DNA from 4 places in the Exiguobacterium sp. UBA1053 genome. Region 4 is predicted to be linked to each of the others. Evidence: riboswitches for the same ligand, from Rfam matches in the RefSeq annotation. Region 4 holds a riboswitch; each other region holds the start of a gene.
What was found. Region 4 has a riboswitch for S-adenosylmethionine ahead of B3G15_RS13045 (alpha/beta hydrolase). Riboswitches for the same ligand answer to the same signal wherever they lie in the genome.

Region 1 (3,198 bases), 200 kb from region 4:
CGGATCCAGGATACCCGGATTACCTGTCTGGCGCAGCACTTGCTGGTGCATTCCCGATCACGCTTCCGTTGCTTGAGAAAAATAACTTCTTACCGGATTACGACTTACTTGATACGACGGACGTCGAGCGTGCCCGGATGTTGTTCCTCAACTACCCGAGTAATCCGACGGGTGCGACCGCGACGGCAGAAGCCTTCGAACAGACAGTCGCTTTCGCCGATGCCCATGATATCTGTGTCGTCCATGACTTAGCATACGGCGGCATCAGTTTCGATGGTCCGACGCGAAGCTTCCTGCAGACGGAAGGGGCAAAAGACGTCGGGATCGAGCTATTCTCACTCTCAAAACGCTTCAACATGTCCGGCTTCCGGATCGCCTTTGCGATTGGTAATCCGTCCGTCATCTCAAGCATCGAGACGTACCAAGAACATCTCTACGTCAGTGCCTTCACACCGATTCAACATGCTGCGACCGTCGCCCTCACGAGTGACCAAACGTGCGTCCGCGAGTTAAGTAACTTGTATGAAACGCGACGCGATGCGTTGTTCGCGAAACTCGATGCGATTGGTTGGAGTGGACCACGACCGGGCGGTTCCTTCTTCGTCTGGCTTCCTGTTCCAGAAGGTTACACGTCCCAAAGCTTCACCGATCACCTGCTTGACGAAGCACATGTCGCCGTGACCCCGGGATCATTCTTCGGCGAATACGGTGAAGGCTACGTCCGGATTAGCTTGATTGCTGACGTCGAACGTCTAGAAGAAGCCGTCGATCGAATCGGAACGCTCAACCTGTTCCGGACACCTGTTGCGGAATAATTCTGAAAAAACATTTGACAGATGGGAATCATTTCCGTTAAAGTAAATCCCAACAGCATAACTACTTATCGAGAGCGACCGAGGGATTAGGCCCAACGACGTCCGGCAACCACCTGTAAGGAACGGTGCCACATCCTACAGAATGATCTTCATTCTGAGAGATAAGTTACGAAATCTTACACTTTCGTCGCTTTTTTCTGGTTGCTCTGCTACTAGGAAAAAGCGACTTTTTTTGTATGAGGAGATGAGCGGATGATTGAATTCAAACACATTACAAAACGGTTCGTTCGAGACCGGACCCCGATTTTCGCATTACGGGATGTCGATTTGACGATCCAAAAAGGAGAAATCTTCGGAATCATCGGTGAGTCCGGTGCCGGTAAGAGTACATTGCTTCGCCTGATCAACGGGCTTGAGCATCCGACACAAGGAACCGTCAAGGTCGACGGTGTCTCGCTCGGCGGGATGTCAAAAGCAGATTTGCGTCAACTTCGCTTGCGGACAGGAATGATCTTTCAGCATTTCCAATTGATCCAGTCGCGCAACGTCGCGGATAACATCGCTTTTGCGCTCAAGGCTGCTGGAGTCAAACGAGCAGATTTCCCGGAGCGAATTCGCGAACTCGTCTCGCTCGTCGGACTTGAAGGATTTGAGACGAACTTCCCGAGCCAATTAAGCGGTGGGCAGAAACAGCGCGTCGGGATTGCCCGGGCACTCGCGAACGATCCGACCGTCTTGTTATGTGACGAAGCGACATCAGCTCTTGACCCCGTTACGACACTACAGATCCTTGAACTGCTGAAGGATTTGAATGAACGACTCGGACTGACGATCGTCCTCATCACGCATGAGATTGATGTCGTCAAACAGATTTGCCATCGCGTCGCGGTCATGTCGCAAGGTGAAGTCGTTGAAGTCGCCTCAACCTATGACCTGTTTAGTCAAGCCAAGCATCCAGTGACGCAACATTACGTCGATACGGCATTACAAATCGAATTGCCGGAACGCATCTTACAGGCAACTCCAGGCAAGATCATCCGCTTGCAGTTCACGGGCGAGAAGACCGGTGAGAGTACGTTATCAGAAGCAATCCGCCGTTACGATATCTCAGTCAGCATCTTGCACGGCAAGGTCGACTACATTCAAGACGTCGCCTTCGGTGTCCTGATTGTCAGCTTGACGGGATCATCCGACCAAATCGCTCCTGCCCTCGACTGGCTCGCGACGGAACTTCATGCACTCGAGGTGATTCAGGATGTGGCTTGATCGTATTCAAACGATGTTACCTGAGCTCTTGAAGGCACTCGGCGAGACGGCGTGGATGGTAGGAATTTCACTTGCCTTTGCACTGGTCGTCGGGATTCCGCTCGGGATTCTCTTGTTCGTCACCGACCGGGGATTATTTTTTCAAAACCTTGCCGTCCGCCGTGTCCTTGACTTCGTCGTCAACATCGTCCGGTCGCTACCGTTCATCATCTTGCTGGTTGCCCTCATTCCGTTAACGAAGTTCTTACTCGACAATACGATTGGTCCGACGGCAGCATCCGTCAGTCTCAGTGTCGCAGCGATTCCGTTTCTCGCGCGACTCGTTGAGACGTCACTGCGCGAAATTCCGCCTGGTCTAATCGAAGCAGCGGAAGCATGTGGGGCGAAACCATTACGGATCATCGTCAGTGTCCTCTTACCGGAAGCACTCCCTGGCATCATTCAGAGCATCACATTAACGACGATCAGCTTGATCGGCTTCTCAGCGATGGCTGGTATCGTCGGCGGTGGAGGTGTTGGTGACCTCGCGATCCGTTTCGGTTATTATCGCTACGATAATCTCATCATGATCGTGACGATCGTCGTGCTCATCGTCATCGTTCAAAGTATTCAAGCACTTGGCAATCAACTGGCGCGAAAAACAGATAAACGCTAATCATACATACAAAGGGAGAGTGGAATCATGAAAAAACGATATGCCTTTTTAGCAACAGCCTTACTCGGTGCAGGAGTCCTCGCGGGATGTGGAGACAGCAGTGCTGATGAAAAGGACAAGACGATCAAGATTGGTGCGACAAGCGGTCCGTATAGCGACATGGTCAAACAAGCGATCCAACCGCAACTCGAAAAGAAAGGCTATAAAGTCGAAATCGTCGAGTTCAGCGATTACATCCAACCGAACATCGCTCTCGGTAGCGGGAACATCGACGCCAACTTGTTCCAACACTCGATCTATCTCAAGACGTTCTCTAAAGAAAAGAACCTCGATTTAAAAGGACTCATCACGGTTCCGACAGCACCGATGGGACTATACAGTAAGACAGCGAAGACACTTGACGACGTCAAGACAGGTGCTGAAGTCGCGACGCCGAATGATCCGACGAACCAAGCACGGGCA
Region 2 (3,198 bases), on a different contig from region 4:
GACGAAAAAGTCCATTCCACCGCTGACGATCGAAAAATCGATGCCTTGACGACGACTGTACTGCAGTAACTCCGAAAATCCGTCGCGAATAACCGCACGCTCCAACAAAAAATCAAGATAGGCTGTTTTCCCGTCAGACGGCAGAAGTGCGAACATTTGCCCGACACCACTCTGAATCGATAACGTCCGGTCGAGTACGCCGCGTTTTAACGGTTCGAAGTCACTCGCTGGCGCAAATGCCTGCATGAGTGCGATGATATTATCTTGCGTCGTCACTGTCCCGTCGAAGTCACAGAGAATCCGTACGGTCATGACTTGATCCCCCAAGCGTCGAGGGCGATTCGTAATTCTTCATGACGCGATGCTGCCGTCGATAGGGATTCATTTGCGAGTGCCGCCTCGAGTGCCTGACGGAAAGCAATGACACCAGCCGCAGCACCTTGCGGATGACCATGTACGCCGCCACCGGCGTTGATGACGGAATCGATCCCGAAGTCCCGTACGAGTTGAGCGACGAGTCCAGGATGAATACCGGCTGAAGGAACCGGGAAGATCGATTTCGTCTGACCGAGACGAGTCGCTTCGACTGCGATGCCACGGGCGACATCCTTTGGCAAAGCGACATTGCCGTAAGGAGACGGGAATAGCGTCAAGTCTGCCCCAGCAGCACGCGGTAATGTGCCGAGTAAGACAGGGGCCGCGACTCCGTGATTCGGGCTAGCAATCAACGCACCGCTATATGCTGGATGATTGAAGATCGGAACGTTGATTTCCGGATCACTCGCCAGTTCGCGTAAGACGTCGAGTCCGTATGTGAAGGTATTCAGCAAGAAAGCAGTCGCTCCAGCGTCAATCAATCGTTTGGCTTGATCCTTGAGCGTAAAGACGGGACCGCTGAGTGTGATCGCATATAACGCACGTTTACCAGTCCGGTGGAAGTGAGCATCGATGACCTCACGTCCGATTCGTGCCCGGTCAATCGTCGGTGTTAACGGATTGTCGTATAGGATCTCATCGTCTTTGACGAGATCAATCCCACCAGCGAGTTGTCCTTCGAGTTGATCACGAAGAAACGATAAATCGCGTCCGATGACTCCTTTGAAGATGCTCATTAACAATGGGCGATCTTCGACACCAATCAAGGAACGGACCCCTTCAATCCCGAATTTCGCACCTGGAAAGTCCGACGTAAATGTATCGGGTAGTAGCAATTCCGTTAATTTGATTTCACCGTCGAGTGAGAGTTTCCCGAAGACGGTCGTCAGAATCGCAGAAAAGTCGCGCGACACGTTATGTTCCGGATAACGAATTGTGATATATCCTTTGCCATCGCGCTCTTCGGTATGTACGACTTCCCCTTTGAACGAGGCGAGTTGTTGTTGTTCGAGATGATTCAGTTCCGTCCAAGAACCGACTGTCAGACCAAGCGCGAGTTGTTCAGCGCGCTGCTCGAGTCGATCACGGGCAGTCAATTGATAAGTAGCAGTGATATAAGCCATGTCTTTCCTCCTTCAACAAAAAAATGGTCTCTCGTCAGCGACAAGAGACCATGAATGATTCGAACGTGGACTCTTATCTGTCAGCTTAGTAGCTGCAAGAATTAGCACCGTGCCAAAAGGTCGGTTGCTGCGACATCGTAGGGCTTGTCCCTCCGTCTGCTCTTGATAAGAATTGGATGAAATTGTGAAATCTAATTGCAATTTTTACATGAGAATCGCTACTTGTCAAACTATTTTTAGAAAATTTATTTTTTTGAAAATACTCTTTCTATAGATGGCATAAAAATGATATCCGTTTCTGCTTGATTTCGATTTGACAGCGAGGAAGTCGATTGCGTAAGATTCAAATCAATATCACACACGACAACTACATACGACTCTTATCGCGAGTTGGCAGAGGGAATTGGCCCGATGACGCCGCAGCAACCGACCACTAGGCACGGTGCTACATCCAACAGACGTTTCGTCTGAGAGATAAGAGGACGCAGTGACTTTTCTGCGCCTCTTTTCGATGACGAAAAGAGGCGCTTTTTCGTGTATCACATAGGGGGAAACTGAGATGACATATAAAGCATTCACAGAACAGGACGCGATTGATCGTGTTCGGACATTAGGACTGATCGGCGACGGAACTGTCGAAGCAGAAGAGATTGGCGACGGGAACCTCAACCTCGTCTTTCGGATTCGAGAAGGCGAACATCGCTTGATTTTAAAACAAGCACTCCCGTACGCGAAGGTCGTCGGGGAGAGCTGGCCGTTATCGCTCGAACGAGCGTGGATCGAGCAATCCGCACTCCGTGAATTCGCACGGCATGCCGTACCGTTCGTGCCGCGTGTTTTTCATGCTAGTCATGAAGAGGCGTATACGGTCATGGAAGATCTTTCACATCTGACGATCGTTCGAAGCGGTTTACTCGCAGGTGAACAGTATCCGTTGCTTGCGGAACATATCGGTTCTTATCTCGCTCGGACGTTATTCCATACATCGGACTTTGCACTTGGTCCGGTTGAAAAGAAACGTGTCGCCCGAACGTACTACAATCCAGACTTGTGCGACATCACGGAAAAATTAATCTTCACGGATCCGTTTCATGACGCGGAGACGAACGAGATTGAAGCCGGACTCGAAGAAGAGGTGGCACGTCTATGGGCAGACGATGAGTTGAAACGCGAAGTCGCAAAACTCGAAGCGCTCTTCATCACGAAAGGAGATGCATTGCTGCACGGCGATCTACATACAGGCAGCATCTTCGCCTCAGCGACGGAAACGAAAGTCATCGACCCTGAATTCGCCTTTTATGGTCCATTTGGATTCGATGTCGGACAGTTCATCGCCCACTTATTCTTCGCGGCATATCCGGATTACCCGGCACTCCGTGATGCCCGAATCAAGGATATCGATACGTTCTGGCTGACGTTCGCTTCAACGTTCCGTGCCTTATGGGAACGGGAAGCCGTCGAACCGTTCCAGGCACCAGGACTCGTCGATGACGTATTGAGCACGATCTTGCAGGATGCCCTTGGCTTCGCCGGTTGCGAATTGATTCGGCGGACGATCGGTCTCGCACCGGTCGCTGATTTAGAATCAATCAATTCAACGACGGAACGCTTAGAGCGGAAACGTCACGCTCTCCGTCTAGGAACAGCGTTAATCAAACGCCGTACAGAATGCCGGACATTCGATGATTTACGAAACTTT
Region 3 (3,198 bases), on a different contig from region 4:
TTTAATGACGATGTAGAAGCGGTGCTGTTGAAACAGATGCATGCAATGGAAGACACGATGAAATCGTCGATGTTACGTGACATGGAAAAGGGTCAGCCCGTCGAAGTGGAACATTTTTTCAGTGCATTATTGAAGCCTTCTACGACAAATCAGATGAATGCATTGAAATTAGTCGAAGCAAATCTACGCATGTATCTCGAAACGATTAAATAGTCACTTTTTTCTATTTTAGAAAAATGATGGAGTAGTCCTGATGTTTCGTTTTGATGACGAAAGACCTGTTTCCCTTAGGAATCGTTGACTTCCGAAATAAAGTTCATCTATTCTTAATGAGATTGAAAAAAACTGATAATATATTTTTCCGTATTTTTTTCTTGCAAGGACGAATGAAGCAGACGAGAGGGGAAGTTTATCCATTATGAAACGTATTATTATTCGTGCAGGTATGACACCATTCGAACAGTTCGATGCTCCTTATTTGATGAAACATAATTCCATTGGAGGAAACGTTGGAAATCTTATCTATCAATACAGTATCTTTCGGACGTTGATGACAGAAGGTACGACGATTACACCTGACTATTACTATTACGACGAAGAACGGGCAGACGAAATCAATGCCAACTTTGATCTTTATGTCATTCCGTTAGCGGATGCATTCCGAAAAGAATTCGTACCGACGTTACGGAAATATACACGTCTCATCAAAAAATTAAAAATTCCAGTCGTCGTCATCGGTGTAGGGTTACGTGCACCGTTTGAACCAGACTTAGATGGTGGATTCCCATTCGATGAAGATGTCAAAGCGTTCGTCAGTGCCGTTCTCGAGCGCTCGAGCATGCTGGGTCTTCGCGGGGAGATCACGTCGAAATACTTAACACGTCTTGGTTTCCGCGAAGGGATCGATCATCGCGTCATCGGATGTCCTTCGATGTACGCGTTCGGTCGTGATTTGCACATCCGTGAAACGAACATCACACCTGAGTCGATGATTACGGTCAACTCGTCACGTTTAGCTCCACAAAATGTCCTCGATTTCATTACACGTGGGATGGAAGAGTATCCGAATCATTACTTCATTCCCCAGTGGATGAAGGAACTGAAGTTGACGTATACAGGGACGCACCCGATCGCAGATCTTTCAGTGACGAACTATCCGGTGAAGATGTCAGATCCTGCTTACATGAATGATCGGGTTCGTTTCTTCTTGAACGCACAGACATGGTTCGATTTCATCGGACAAGCAGACCTTAGTTTTGGTGCGCGCTTGCACGGAAACATCACAGCAACGCTTGCAGGTACGCCGAGTATCCTCATTCCAAAAGATGCACGGATGCGCGAATTGACGGATTACCATCAGTTGACGCACATTTGGGCGAACGACATCACAGCGGATACACAATTATCCGACGTCGTAGCAAGCGCTGACTTCCAAAGTCCGGCACGTGTTCAAGCGCGTAACTTCGACAACTTCGTTGACTTCTTGAACGTGAACAATCTTGAGCATATCTACCAAGAGACGAACTATCCTGAGAATGTACCGTTTGACCGTCAAATGGCGCAAACCGAGTTGCTCCCACCAGTACAACCGATCTCTGGCGTAAGTCTTGAGGAAGCAGTCGCTCGTTTTGAACGGTTCTTCCCGGAACAAGAGAAGAAGATTGCGGATGCGCAAAAACAAACAAAAGCACAATTAGCTGAAAAAGATAAGAAAATCAAAGCATTACAGAAACAAACAGGAACGGCTCAAAAGGATCAAGAGATTGCGGCGCTCAAAGCGCAATTGGCTGCCCAAACGAAGAAAATGAAGCACCAGCAAGGAACATTGAATCGGAAAGCGGTTCGTGCAGCCTTGAAAACAGCGGATTTATTCGCCAAAAAATAAACCTCCAAACATTCCGGATCGATACGATGCGGAATGTTTTTTTGATAGGAGTATTCTGAATTGTGTTGACAATTTGAAAAAGACTTGATAGGGTTAGGAACAATTACATACTTATCCAGAGAGGTGGAGGGACTGGCCCTATGAAACCTCAGCAACAGGTCGAAAGATACTGTGCTAATTCCTGCGGGTGCTGCACCCGATCGATAAGATTTCCGAATTGTCGACCGACGCATCCGTGAGGATGCGTTTTTTGTTTGGAATAGGTGGAACGAGGAGGAAATGGATTCATGAAAACGAGCGGAGCGTTTCGACGCAAGATGGAATCACGTCATCTGATCATGCTGTCGTTAGGTGGTGTTATTGGAACAGGATTATTTTTAAGTACAGGTTATACGTTGGAACAAGCAGGACGCGTCGGAACGATTTTATCGTATTTGATTGGGGCCGTCGTCGTTTACTTAGTCATGTTAAGTCTCGGTGAACTCGCCGTGCACATGCCGGAAACCGGATCATTTCATAAGTACGCAACGAAGTACATTGGACCCGGCACCGGTTATACAGTGGCCTGGCTCTACTGGCTGACTTGGACGGTCGCCCTTGGTTCAGAATTCACGGCAGCGGGTATTTTGATGCAACGTTGGTTCCCATCGATTCCCGTTTGGGTGTTCAGCGCCTTATTCGCTGCGATGATCCTTGGTATTAACGTCTTGAAAGTTCGCGTGTTCGCTGAAGTCGAGTTTTGGTTTTCCGCCATCAAGGTCGTGACGATCATTGCTTTCATTTTACTTGGTGCGGGAGCGATCGTCGGCTTCATTCCACTGCAAGATGGTAGCCCGGCCCCATTCTTTTCTTCGTTAACCGAAGGCGGATTGTTTCCAAATGGAGCTTTCGTCATCTTCATGACGATGCTTGCCGTGAACTTTGCTTACTCGGGAACGGAACTGATCGGCGTAGCAGCGGGTGAAGCAGTCGATCCGAAACGGACGATTCCGCTTGCGATCCGGACGACAATCTTGCGACTCGTCCTCTTCTTCGTCGGTACGATCATCGTGTTAGCCGTCTTATTACCAACGGATGGGAAAGGTGTACTCGAAAGTCCGTTCGTCGCTGTGTTTGAACGAATCGGAATTCCCTACGCAGCAGACGTGATGAACTTCGTCATTTTGACAGCGATCTTGTCGGCAGCGAACTCTGGACTTTACGCCGCCTCTCGGATGCTCTGGTCGCTTGCGCACGAACGCATGATTCCACGCTTTTTCGCCCAGGTGACGCCAAGTGGGGTTCCACTTCGAGCTGTATTGTTCAGCATGCTT
Region 4 (3,198 bases):
CAACTCTGTGATGCTCCCGTGCAGGATATTAACATCGACGTCAAAACGTTTCGCGACTTGTGATAAGAGCGGCTGCCCGGTGTGATGTCCGAGAAAATGAATCTTATAGATCGGATGTGCATTTCGCGACTCGATCAACTGACGAATCGATGCTGGAATCTCGTCATGCATGACGGACCGGACGAAGTTTTTTGCCGTCTCGGTCTGCGGGCTTGAAAAGACATCAAAGACCGTTCCCGATTCGATTAGCTTCCCAGCTTCGATAACGGCGACGCGGTCGCAAATCTCCCGGATGACGCCCATCTCGTGGGTGATCAAGAGAATCGTAATCCCGTACTCGGCATTGATGCGTTTTAATAACTGGAGAATATGATGCGTCGTCTGGGGATCAAGTGCTGATGTCGCTTCGTCACATAAGAGGACGGAAGGTTGCGTCGCGAGTGCCCGGGCGATACCAACACGCTGTTTCTGTCCACCGGACAATTGATCCGGATAATGATCCGCCTTGTCCGCGAGATCGACGAAATCGAGCAATTCTGTCACTCGGCGGCGAATCTCGTCTTTCTTGACGCCTGCGAGAACGAGTGGCTTTGCGACATTCGTAAAGACCGTGTTCGCATTCAACAGATTGAAGTGCTGAAAGATCATTCCAATCCGTTGTTTTGCTTGGCGTAATTTTTTCGGAGACAGTTGCGTTAAATCTTCCCCATCGACCGTCACCGTTCCTGACGTCGGTCGTTCTAACAGGTTGACACAGCGGAGCAGTGAACTTTTTCCGGCACCGCTAAAACCGATGACCCCAAAGATTTTACCTTTTTCGATCGTCAGGTCGACACCGTCGAGCGCTGCAATCGTCTGATCTTTCGTGACGTACGTTTTTTTGACTTGATGAAATGCAATCATTCCGTTTTCCCCCTTCATTCAACAAAAAAGGTCCCTTCTTGAGAAACAAGAAGAGACCTGGATCCGCACAGTGGCAGAATCCACTCCACTCATCTCTCAGACATCTGTCTGATGGAATTGGCACAGTGCTCATAATGAGTCTGTTGCCGAGGTTTCGTAGGGCCAGTCCCTCCACCTCTCTGGATAAGTATTGCGGTATGAAATTCGTATGTGTGTTGTTGCGTTGTTGCTTATGTCGTAAAACTAATTTTTACATTACGGGTCGAACCTTTAAAAGTCAACCAACTTTGCAAAAATAATCCATTTGGCGCATATCGATTGAGTCATAAGTTATGAGTTAGCTGAAAGAATAAATCACGATTCGTCTAGAACGATTTGACAAGGCATTTTCGGTCGTGCTACCATCGTTTCAATGATTAATCCGACAATTCCAATATGATATTTATCAAGAGTGAACGAGAGACCTGGCTCTATGACTTCACGGCAACCTGCAATCTGTAAGGTGCTCCGACCAGCAAAGCGCGGCTTTGGATGATACGGTGAAAAACTCGTGGGCGTCCAAGCAGTGACGTCGACGAGTTTTTTTCATGAATGGAGGAAAAATAGTAATGATGAACTATCCTGTATTGACTGGTGCTGAAGCGTTTTATTTTCAAGGTGGACCGATCGGTATTCTAATCTGTCATGGTTTTAATGCCACTCCGCAAAGTGTCCGCGACGTCGGTGAGGCATTCGCTGCTGAAGGTTTTACCGTCTATGCCCCGCGCTTACGCGGACATGGAACGAACGTCCGCGAGTTTGAACAATCGACTGCTCGATGTTGGAAGCAAAGCCTGCAAGACGGCTATGAACGTTTACAAGAAACATGCGATCAAGTCTTCGTCATCGGTCAATCGATGGGTGCGACGCTTGCACTGTCACTCGCTGCTGACGGCATTCCGTTTGCCGGCATCATTACGATCAATGCCGCACTTTCCGTTCCATCCTATGAAGCACTTTCGTTCGAGGACGGTCCACAGTACTTACCGGAAGGGGCACCGGACATCAAACGGTCTGCTTTCGAAATCATCTATGACCTCGTTCCAAGTCGTTGTGCGTTCGAACTCGTCCGTCTGATGGATGAAACGAAAGGACGCTTAGGATCAATCCTTCTGCCGACATTAATTCTCTACTCGGCGACCGATCACGTCGTCCCGCCGTCGAGCTCGGATTATCTGCATCAGCACATCGGAACGAATGATAAACGAAGCTACTGTTTACTGAACTCGTACCACGTCGCGACCCTCGATCATGATCAGGATTTGATCGTTCGTGAGACGATCCGCTTTATCGAACGCTCAAGCCGGTTCTCACAGGAAACGGGATAATAAAAAAAACAGCTATTCACTTAAAAGCGAATAGCTGTTACATCAAAGGACGACCGCGATCGGTACGTCTTTTTTAATTTTCTTGGTGCTGCACCGATTGGAGCGGCTTCGGCTTTCCAGGCACCTCATGGCAATGGCGGCACCGTGGCTCATACGATTCTGAAGCGCCCACTAGGATGATCGGATCATCGTAGTTCGCTGGTTTTCCATCAATCAACCGTTGTGTCCGGGAAGCCGGATCACCACACGAAAGACAGATGGCTTGCAGCTTCGTCACGAATTCTGCGCGCGCCAGTAATTCCGGCATCTTGCCGAATGGCTCTGCCCGGAAATCTTGATCAAGGCCTGCACAAATGACGCGTTTTCCGTCTTGTGCAAGTGCTTCGATGACTTGTACGATCTCATCATCAAAGAATTGAACTTCATCGATTCCGACGATTTGTGTTTCCTCTGCTACTGCTGCGTAGAGATCGCGACTCGTCGCCATCGGAATCGCCACGACGGAGTTGCCGATATGAGAGACGACATGCTCTTCATGGTACCGGTCGTCGATTGCCGGCTTGAATACTTGAACGGGCAGTTTGCCGTACTGCGCCCGTCTGACACGACGAATCAACTCTTCCGATTTCCCGGAAAACATACTGCCACAAATTACTTCGATCCAGCCGTACTGATTTATTACATGCATCATCGTCCGACACCGTCCTCTAAAAATAGTCACTTTAACGAGTATAGCCCGAAACGGTATCGAGAAAAAGGGTTGACTTCCGGAAATCAAAATTCATTTTTTCTTTACCTAGAATTTTTGTCCTTTCATTCCAACCGTCCCCTATTTCCTGTACACTGAAGAAGAAGACTTTCACGAAAGAAGGTGTCCCCGATTCATCATCTCTTACATGACATCCTGCACCAATATGGTGCCCTTGGT

Region 1: linked by a shared signal. The riboswitch ahead of B3G15_RS12135 (methionine ABC transporter ATP-binding protein) and the one ahead of B3G15_RS13045 (alpha/beta hydrolase) in region 4 are both predicted to bind S-adenosylmethionine.
Region 2: linked by a shared signal. The riboswitch ahead of B3G15_RS05345 (2,3-diketo-5-methylthiopentyl-1-phosphate enolase) and the one ahead of B3G15_RS13045 (alpha/beta hydrolase) in region 4 are both predicted to bind S-adenosylmethionine.
Region 3: linked by a shared signal. The riboswitch ahead of B3G15_RS00055 (amino acid permease) and the one ahead of B3G15_RS13045 (alpha/beta hydrolase) in region 4 are both predicted to bind S-adenosylmethionine.

Annotation. Positions count from the first base shown of each region.
Region 1 is NZ_DCDO01000013.1:871,131-874,328, forward strand. Features, by position in the region: gene B3G15_RS12130 (aminotransferase class I/II-fold pyridoxal phosphate-dependent enzyme) at 1-815, shown strand, start outside; SAM riboswitch class I at 878-983, shown strand; gene B3G15_RS12135 (methionine ABC transporter ATP-binding protein) at 1,068-2,081, shown strand; gene B3G15_RS12140 (methionine ABC transporter permease) at 2,071-2,736, shown strand; gene B3G15_RS12145 (MetQ/NlpA family ABC transporter substrate-binding protein) at 2,764-3,198, shown strand, end outside.
Region 2 is NZ_DCDO01000006.1:16,212-19,409, reverse strand. Features, by position in the region: gene B3G15_RS05350 (2-hydroxy-3-keto-5-methylthiopentenyl-1-phosphate phosphatase) at 1-312, opposite strand, end outside; gene B3G15_RS05345 (2,3-diketo-5-methylthiopentyl-1-phosphate enolase) at 309-1,499, opposite strand; SAM riboswitch class I at 1,570-1,671, opposite strand; SAM riboswitch class I at 1,877-1,980, shown strand; gene mtnK (S-methyl-5-thioribose kinase) at 2,059-3,198, shown strand, end outside.
Region 3 is NZ_DCDO01000001.1:9,788-12,985, reverse strand. Features, by position in the region: gene B3G15_RS00065 (ketopantoate reductase family protein) at 1-213, shown strand, start outside; gene B3G15_RS00060 (polysaccharide pyruvyl transferase family protein) at 419-1,885, shown strand; SAM riboswitch class I at 1,994-2,095, shown strand; gene B3G15_RS00055 (amino acid permease) at 2,173-3,198, shown strand, end outside.
Region 4 is NZ_DCDO01000013.1:1,069,265-1,072,462, forward strand. Features, by position in the region: gene B3G15_RS13040 (methionine ABC transporter ATP-binding protein) at 1-903, opposite strand, end outside; SAM riboswitch class I at 990-1,093, opposite strand; SAM riboswitch class I at 1,343-1,444, shown strand; gene B3G15_RS13045 (alpha/beta hydrolase) at 1,512-2,270, shown strand; gene B3G15_RS13050 (thymidine kinase) at 2,344-2,958, opposite strand; gene B3G15_RS13055 (DedA family protein) at 3,142-3,198, shown strand, end outside.